DNA from 4 places in the Paenibacillus sp. FW104-T2 genome. Region 3 is predicted to be linked to each of the others. Evidence: predicted binding sites of a transcription regulator. Region 3 holds the regulator's gene; each other region holds the start of a gene.
What was found. Region 3 encodes Rex, which represses fermentation and respiration genes when NADH is low (regulators of the CRP and FNR family bind a similar motif). Its sites were predicted from a motif close to TTGTGAAATATTTCACAA; they were not measured.
Positions count from the first base shown of each region.

Region 1: adhE (bifunctional acetaldehyde-CoA/alcohol dehydrogenase) is a predicted target of Rex. The motif match lies at 1,160-1,177, and genes of this name have one in related genera.
Region 2: nirB (nitrite reductase large subunit NirB) is a predicted target of Rex. The motif match lies at 969-986, and genes of this name have one in related genera.
Region 4: AC3WQ3_RS01515 (cytochrome ubiquinol oxidase subunit I) is a predicted target of Rex. The motif match lies at 1,176-1,193, and genes of this name have one in related genera.

Region 1 covers NZ_JBYTCE010000002.1:371,621-373,830, reverse strand. Annotated here, with positions in the region: gene adhE (bifunctional acetaldehyde-CoA/alcohol dehydrogenase) at 1-1,072, opposite strand, end outside; gene AC3WQ3_RS04470 (Crp/Fnr family transcriptional regulator) at 1,513-2,210, shown strand, end outside.
Region 2 covers NZ_JBYTCE010000002.1:24,995-27,204, forward strand. Annotated here, with positions in the region: gene nirB (nitrite reductase large subunit NirB) at 1-880, opposite strand, end outside; gene AC3WQ3_RS02875 (metal-dependent hydrolase) at 1,193-1,900, shown strand.
Region 3 covers NZ_JBYTCE010000010.1:124,533-126,742, reverse strand. Annotated here, with positions in the region: gene AC3WQ3_RS14740 (amidohydrolase) at 1-766, opposite strand, end outside; gene AC3WQ3_RS14735 (redox-sensing transcriptional repressor Rex) at 753-1,406, opposite strand; gene dinG (ATP-dependent DNA helicase DinG) at 1,589-2,210, opposite strand, start outside.
Region 4 covers NZ_JBYTCE010000001.1:338,239-340,448, reverse strand. Annotated here, with positions in the region: gene AC3WQ3_RS01515 (cytochrome ubiquinol oxidase subunit I) at 1-1,050, opposite strand, end outside; gene AC3WQ3_RS01510 (hypothetical protein) at 1,440-2,210, shown strand, end outside.

The DNA of each region.
Region 1 (2,210 bases), on a different contig from region 3:
CTTTGTAACAAGCCAGTACCGGACTTAATTTCTCTGCAGACAGCGGGAACTTGGTGCCGACGCCCTCAATCTCTGCTACAAGAATTTTGGTGCCAGCCGGAACCTCGATACCACACATTTGCGCAATGGTTACTGCCGATTGACCGACAATTGCCGGGTTAACCGCACATTTCTCCGCATTGATGGCACCTGCTGTCAATTTGGCAGCTTCATCCTTATTGACGAAATAACAACCGTTCGCAATCATTTTCTTTTTCACCTGATCGAAGATCGGTTCTTCGATGATGACCGCTTGCTCGGAGGCGCAGATCATACCGTTGTCGAATGACTTGGACAAGATCAGATCCGTTACAGCCTGATTGATATCTGCCGTTTTCTCGATAAAGCAAGGTACATTCCCTGGTCCAACGCCCAGTGCCGGTTTACCACAGCTGTACGCTGCGCGTACCATGCCTGATCCACCCGTTGCCAGAATGAGCGCCACATCATTATGATTCATCAGTGCATTCGTGCGGTCCATGGAAGGATCATCAATCCACTGGATACAGTCGGCCGGAGCACCATGCTTCACCGCCGCTTCGAGCAGAATTTTGGCGGCTTCGCGGCTGCAGTTCTGAGCGGAAGGGTGGAATCCAAAGATGATCGGGTTACGTGTTTTGATGGAAATCAACGCTTTGAACATCGTCGTGGATGTGGGATTAGTCACCGGTGTAATACCCATGATAATGCCTACAGGCTCCGCTATTTTCTGGAAGCTCTCATACTCGTTATCTTCAATCACGCCTACGGTTTTGTCATATTTGATGCTGTGATACACATATTCTGTTGCAAAGATATTTTTGGTGATTTTATCTTCATACACTCCGCGGCCGGTTTCTTCCACTGCCATTTTGGCAAGCATCATGTGTTTGTCCAGACCTGCCAGTGCCATGGCTTGCACAATGCGATCAATCTGTTTTTGATCCATGGACATGAATGCTGCGTGTGCTTTATTCGCTTTGTCAATTAACGTTTGAATATACTGACCTGCTGTCGGTTCTTTTACTGGGGCGACTTCGTTCTTTACAGCCATCTCCCTCATCCTCCTAAAGGTTCGTATTGTTTTTTGGTTTGTCTCTCTTCTTTACGTACACATCGTAACATGTCGAAAAGGTTAATTATGTGATTTTTTTCACAAAGTATAACAAATTTAATTTAAGTTTTTTGGAGTTCCTTCTGAAGGTCATTTTCACTTCCTATTTAAAATATATAGCTGTCAAATGCAGCCTTCCCTCTCCAAAGTGAATTTAATCACAATGTTTGAAATTTCGCCATTTTTGCCCCCTTTCCATGCCCCTCAAACGGTAAGATTAGGTATATACTGAACTTAAAAATTGAACCACCGCAATTTGTACCGTCCTCCCCTGCGGAATTGACCCTAATCAGGACGGTAACGGTTGCGGCGAACCACGGAGCGCGGACTGCAGCATGATTGTAATCCCCCTCCGGTGGATACAAAGGGGAGATAGACTTATGAGAGAACAACTGAGTGTCATGGAAAAACGCGGCAATACCAACTGTTTCTCGGAAGTGAATTTCAATCATCTGCTCGTAACCATGAAAGACCGTACCTATCCTGAAGGGACCCACCTGTATTGGGAAGGTGATGTGTCCGACAAACTTTATTATATGAAAAGGGGCCGTGCCCAGATCACCAAATCCACGGATGAAGGCAAAGAGCTTATCATGTACATGTACCAGTCCGGTGATATGATTGGTCAGGCAGATCCGTTCTTCGGTTCCAAGCATACCTTCTCGGCGGAAGTGCTGGAAGACAGTGAAATCGGTGTACTGGAGCACAAAGACCTGGAAATGCTGATCTGTCAGCACTGTGACTTCGCCATTGACTTTATGAAATGGATGGGCATTCATCACCGCTTAACCCAAACCAAATTTCGTGACCTGATGTTATACGGCAAACCTGGTGCGCTCTGTTCCACCTTGATCCGATTGTCCAATTCTTATGGCGAGCCCCACGGCGATCACGTGATTATTCATAAAAAAATTACCCACACGGATCTGTCCAACATGATTGGAGCTACCCGCGAAAGTGTGAACCGCATGCTTAGCGATTTGCGCAAAAAAGATGCCATTGAATATGATAACGGCATGATTGTTATCAAGGACCTGAAGATGCTCCAAGGCATCTGTCATTGTGAATTATGTCCCAA
Region 2 (2,210 bases), on a different contig from region 3:
ATAATGGGGCAACGAGGCCGTAGCATACTCCCCGGTGTTCGGTACATTCCCCGACAGAATATACACCTTCGAGTGAGGTCTGCATGTAGTCATCCACGACGATCCCCCGGTTAACTTCCATGCCGCTTTCGCGGGCTACAATCGTATTCGGTTTAATGCCTACAGCCATAACGACAAAGTCTGCATCCAGTATGGTATCATCGGCAAATCGGAGGCCTTCCACACGTTCCCCGCCGATCAATTCAGCTGTCTGTGCGCCCATCTTGAAACGAATGCCCTGACGCTCCAGTTCCGCTTTTAGCATGGCTGAAGCTTGAGGATCGAGCTGGCGTTCCATCAAATCTTGCATGAGATGAACTACGGTGACGTCCATGCCGAGCTGTACCAGGCCTTTGGCTGCTTCCAGTCCTAGAAGACCTCCCCCGATAACAGCCGCTTTTTTATATTGCTTTGCTGCTTCCAGCATCATGTTGCAATCGGCAATGTCCCGAAATCCAACAACGCCTTCTTTATCATGACCCGGAACGGGCAGGATAAAGGAGCTGGAACCTGTAGCGATAATGACTTTGTCGTAGGGCACCCGTGTGCCTTCATTTGTCACGACTTCCCGGGTATCTGCGTCAATACGGGACACGGTTGTACCGGTATGAAGTGTAATGCCATTGTCTTTATACCAGTGCAGATCATTCAGCACGATATCATCAATGGTTTTGCTGCCCTCCAGAACATAGGACAACATGATACGGTTATAGTTGGGATAGGGCTCCGTGCCGAAGACCGTAATGTCATAGCGTGAAGTTAATTTCAAAATTTGTTCAACTGTACTAATGCCGGCCATACCGTTACCGATCACGACAAGTTTTTCTCTGTTTCCGTTCATGTGTGTAAGCCTCCTTGGTTTAACACTGGACAATATCAACATTTTTAGTGGTTTATATTTGAATCATACCGTGAATTGCTAACACTTAATGTGATTTATTTCACTAAGAAAGAGATAAGTAGCACAAATTAAAAAGTGTGAGCCCGGTCACGGAAACTGTTTTTTTATTGGAGCTTGAAGAATGGAAGGTATTGAGGTCCAGATGCTACTTTAAAATAAGAAATACGAACTATTGTTCTCTTTTTGTTTTCGTTGTAACATCGAGAATGGGATATGATGTTCCCTATTTCTTCGAAAGGAAGTTTTCGCATCATGATGGGAAGATCCCACCTGATTATTGGAACAGGCGTTTCACTTTCAGTACTGCAGCTGATGGGTGTGCAAGTCACGGCACCGGCTGTTACGGTTGCGCTCATTGGCTCGCTGCTGCCGGACATTGATGAGCCGAATTCCTTATTGGTATCCAAGGCGCTGCCTAATAGTCTGATCAGGCTGCTGCAAACCATTTTGCTGCCTACAGCCGTATTTGTGTATTTTTATGTGCAGGCGAAGCCTTGGAATCTGCTGCTGGCCATTTTGGTCGGGCTGGTATCTTTCCTGCCATCGCGTTCGCTCCGCAAGGTGTTGATGTTCGCCATCGGACTGGGCCTTGTATTATACGGTCACGCCCTCGCACCATGGAACCTGATTGCAGGGAGTCTGCTCATGTTATGTACTACGCTGACCCACAGAGGTTTAACCCATACGGTCTATGGAACTGCAGTTTGGGGAGGACTGCTGTACAGCACAACGCATGAGCAGGGACCGGAGATTTGGGTTGCCGGAGGCGTAGCCTATGCCATGCATTTGCTTGCAGACTCGTTGACGAATCGAGGGATTCGTCCGCTTCCGCCACTCAAGTGGAGGATCAGGGCGAATTTAATGAGCACGGGGACCAAACATGGAGCCGTGGTCGAGAATGTATGTATTGTGCTAACGCTTATTTTGGCATGGATCGCATTTTCACCGTTATTTCTGTAACTCTGAGTAATAGGCATCGAGGTTTTTATCGGATTATGTCGCATGACAACATCAGCATGAATTCAAAAACGCCAGTCCAGAATAGAGGACTGGCGTTTTTTATTGGCTCTCCGAATCCTGTACTAAACCTTACCGTGTATATAGAGTTCAAGGGGCTAAACCACAATTGGGAGCAAGGTTCAGGAAGAGGATGGGGAATCGGTAAGCTCATCAATATCCGAAGAGCCAAATACAAAGAGCACAACAAGGATAACTACAATTAATAGCTCTGCAAATCCAGTTCCGTCAAAGTCAGACATCATCCCAGCCT
Region 3 (2,210 bases):
AATGTACGGCGTGAGCTACAAGAGAAGGTCGAGAGAAGAAACCGAGCTTTTCCAGATGTGCCACTGGACGCAGTCCATAATCCGTTACATTCTGTTCGACTTCGCGAAGGGTTTCCGACATATGGGTGTGCAGCGGCAGATCCAGATCATGTGCAACCTGTACCAGCTTCTCTATGTAATCCGGAGGGCAAGTATACGGCGCATGCGGTGAGATGATCGTCGTAATTCGACCACCAGCCTGTCCGTTCCACTCGCGTGCAAACGCAGCCGATTCTTGCAGTTTGCGCATTTGCTCTTCTTCGGAACAGAGACCAATGACACCACGTGCCAATGCGGCACGAATCCCGGATTGTTCAACCACTTTTGCCACCTGGTCCATATGATCATACATATCCAGGAATGCAGTTGTTCCGCCTTTCAGCATTTCTAATACAGAAAGCGAGGTGCCCCAATACACGTCCTCAGACGTCATTTTCGCCTCCATAGGCCACATTTTCTCCTGAAGCCATACTTGCAGGGCCAGATCGTCCCCGTGACCTCTCAGAAGGGACATGGCTGCGTGACCATGCGTATTGATCAGACCCGGCAAAAAGACCAGTCCTTTGCCATCAACCTTCGGCAGGCTCTCATCTCCATCCGGCAGTGTCTCACCAATATGCACAATCTTATCGTCTTCAACCACCATATACCCTTGAACCACGGTCCATTCCGTACCACTATTTACAGCAAATTTGCCGTTATGAATTACCCATCTATTTGTCGTCATCTTCCTCGTCGTCCTTTCCGTTCTCCAGATAATAAGCAAGGCTAAGCAGATCCGTTGTAAAATCAGCATGATGAATACGGACGTGCGGTGGTGTTTTCAAGATGGTTGGTGCAAAGTTCAGAATCGCTTCAATGCCGGATTCCACGAGCTGATCGGCTACGTTCTGAGCTTCGGTATCCGGAACGGTAATGATACCAATACGAATATTATCTTTTTTGACCGAGTCCGTTAGTTCATTCATGGGCTGTACTTTCAGGCTGTTAATCTGACTGCCGATCTTAGGACCGTATGCATCGAAAACAGCAACAATTTTCATGTTGTCTTTCAGATAGGCGTTGTAATTGGACAATGCATGTCCCAAGTTACCAGCTCCGACCAGAGCAACATTGATTTGCTGATCAATTTTCAATATATGACGGATTTTCTCGATTAGATACGATACGTCATATCCAATGCCTTTGCGACCGAAGTCCCCAAAGTATGCAAGGTCTTTGCGAATCTGGGCAGGATTAAGATCCAGGCGTAGTCCCAGTTCCTGTGATGACACCGTGCCCACCTCACGTTGATGCAGTTCATTCAAATAGCGCAAGTAAACAGGCAACCTGCGTACCACAGCTTCCGAAATTTTATCTGATTTCATTACATTACTCCCCCTTACCAAGGCCACAATAGATAAATAAAAATGTAGCATCCCGCATAACCTTTTTCGTTTCCGAATGAAATCATGCAAGATGCCTTATAAGATATCAAGTTAAAAGTGCTTCAAAAATAATTCACACTCTAATAAAGTTTACAGCGAGAAGCCCTTATTGCGCAACGATGTCACTCCTGATTCGAAGCAGACGCGTCCTGAGCCGGCGTTTCCAGCCACTCGCTAATCCGTGGAACCATCTGTTCAGTCAGCATATGTTCCATTTTGGGACCGGGTAATGAATACAGGAAATACTTTCCGTAATAAGACTCAATCACCCGTGTATCGTAAACGATGACTATGCCCCGATCCTTAGCCGTACGAACAAGCCTGCCGAATCCCTGCTTGAAACGGATGACGGCCTGTGGAACAGACAGCTTCATAAACGGATTCTTTTTCTGTTCCTGCAGCAGTTCACTCTTCGCCTCGACGAGTGGATGGTTCGGTGGCTGGAAAGGCAATCTGACAATGGCCAGACATGTTAAAGCCTCTCCAGGGATATCTACTCCTTCCCAGAAACTGCTGGTGCCCAGCAGAACGGTTGCTTTCGCATCCTGGAACCTGCGGGTTAACTTGGAACGACTACCACTATCAACGCCTTGACCGAGCAGCGAAATATCGTTACCCGACAGCGCTTCTTTTAATGGGTCATACACCTGGCGCAGCATTCGGTATGAAGTAAAGAGCACCATCATACGGCCCCTTGTCGCAATAGCCGTTTCGGCCAGAGATCGTACAAGCATGTCGACAAAG
Region 4 (2,210 bases), on a different contig from region 3:
AAATGTACCGTACAGGGCGAGTACAATCATTAAACCACCCGCAGCAATCATGATGCGGAAGCTCCAGAACGTTGTCCGTACTGGCGGGATGTAGTCCCCTGGTCCATATGTCTGCTGATACTCGGCATTGAGTTCCTTCATGCCTTGAACACTGCCGGAGAATTTGCTGTAGGATAGATAACTGAGCAATCCGGGAATCTTGATCTCACCGGAGTTCTCCTGTTTGTCAGGATCTATTGATGCGATGACCGTCCACGGCGCAGGATCTTCCGTTGTTGTCCAGGTTCCTTCACTGGCTGCCATTTTCATCGGCTGTGTCTCCACCAGATATTGCGCCTGGAAGTGCCCGGAGAACGCCACACCGAATGAGGAAACAAGACCAATGATGATGGCAATATTGAACGATTTGCGGAAAATCTCCACATCCTGCTTTTTCATCAATTTGTACGCACTGATGCCAGTTACCACGAAGGCCCCCGTCATTAATGCGCCAAAGATCGTATGCGGGAATTCAACCAGCAGCTGACCATTGGTAAGCAGCGCGAGGAAATCATTCATCTCGGCACGGCCGTTGTTGATCTCGAAACCGACCGGATGCTGCATGAATGAATTGGCTGCCAGAATCCACAGTGCAGACAGGAATGTGCCGACAAATACGAGCCAGATACAGGCCAGATGCACCTTTTTGGATAACCGGTCCCACCCGAAAATCCAGAGCCCGATAAATGTAGACTCCATAAAAAACGCCAGTAAGGCTTCAACCGCCAGTGGCGCCCCGAACACATCCCCGACAAAGCGTGAATACTCGGACCAGTTCATGCCGAACTGGAACTCTTGCAGAATACCTGTCACGACCCCGACGGCAAAGTTAATCAGGAACAGCTTGCCCCAGAACTTGGCCATCGTTTTATAAATCTCCTTGCCCTTGACTACGTACAACGTCTCCATAATGGCTACCAGCAGTACAAGACCGATGGACAGCGGTACAAAAAAGAAATGGAAGATCGTCGTGAGTGCATATTGGATACGCGATAACATAATCGGATCCATACCGTTACCCCTTCTTTCTGTTTACATCGCAGTGATTTGCATTTGGCATGGAAGCTGCACCTTCGCTGTCTGTCTGTCCGCCAAATACGTGATGAACGTATTGTGCCAGATTGCCTATTTTGTACATGTGACAATTATCACAATCTACGTCAGAATTGCGAAAAAAATGTGACGATGGTCACACATTGGATAAAATCCAGCCTAATATGCGGCTTATCTGCTTCGTCTATTCAGGGAAGTTGCTCATGTTTGGCACAACATGCCCATATGCTAGAGTCAGACATATCATGCGAAGTGCCTTAAGGGCTGTACATATGATGTGGAGAGATGGAACACCTCCGGAAGCGGGGGCTGAACATTTGAATGCATTCAAAGTGAGGTGATGACCTATGGATAAGCCCGAATGGGTACCAGAGATCAACGGGAAAAAAGCGTCAAATGAGGATGACAGCAAATATCCTCCCAATCGGTATATTCTTTTTCCCCGCAAAGGGGGATGGTCCACTTTTCCTTATCCGGACATCGCTGCCCTGCTCTCAGCCGAGGGAGATGTCCTATATGTAAGCAGTCAGAAACGTTCTGAAGAGATGCCCCCGGCCATTTCAGTAATCACCCTGCCAGAAGCTGAGATTCTGCTCCAGCAAAATCACACCGCAGCCGTCATTGCACACCCCTACTGGCTTACAGCAGTCCAATCGATGCATCCAAAGCTCAGCATTGTGCTGCTTCCCGAGCCGGCAGGCGATGAAGCAAGCTCTCCGCTGTGGGAGAGCTGCATATCCAGACTGGTTGGTACTGCCGATCTGATCGGTACGTCTTCGGAAACACGGTATATGAAGCTTGCCTTTCAGGGCGTCCGCACGGTCTGGCTGGGCGGTGAAGACAAGGCTCCGGCTGGCTCCATACACAAGGATGATCTCGAAATTCCGCTAAGAGATTATGAGCTGCTTTTTCTTCATGCCCTCAGACAAACCGTGACCGAAGCACCGGACACCATCACTCCGCTTCAGTGCAGCATGCGTGCAGACTATTACCGCCAGCTCCGTTCCAAAACGGGGCCGCATGAGACGATCTCCTTTTTGCTGGCAGCCTATGAATATTTGCTGGACGACTCCCGTGCATCAGCGTCCCTGAAGGAGGCCTTTACACATGCGATCATG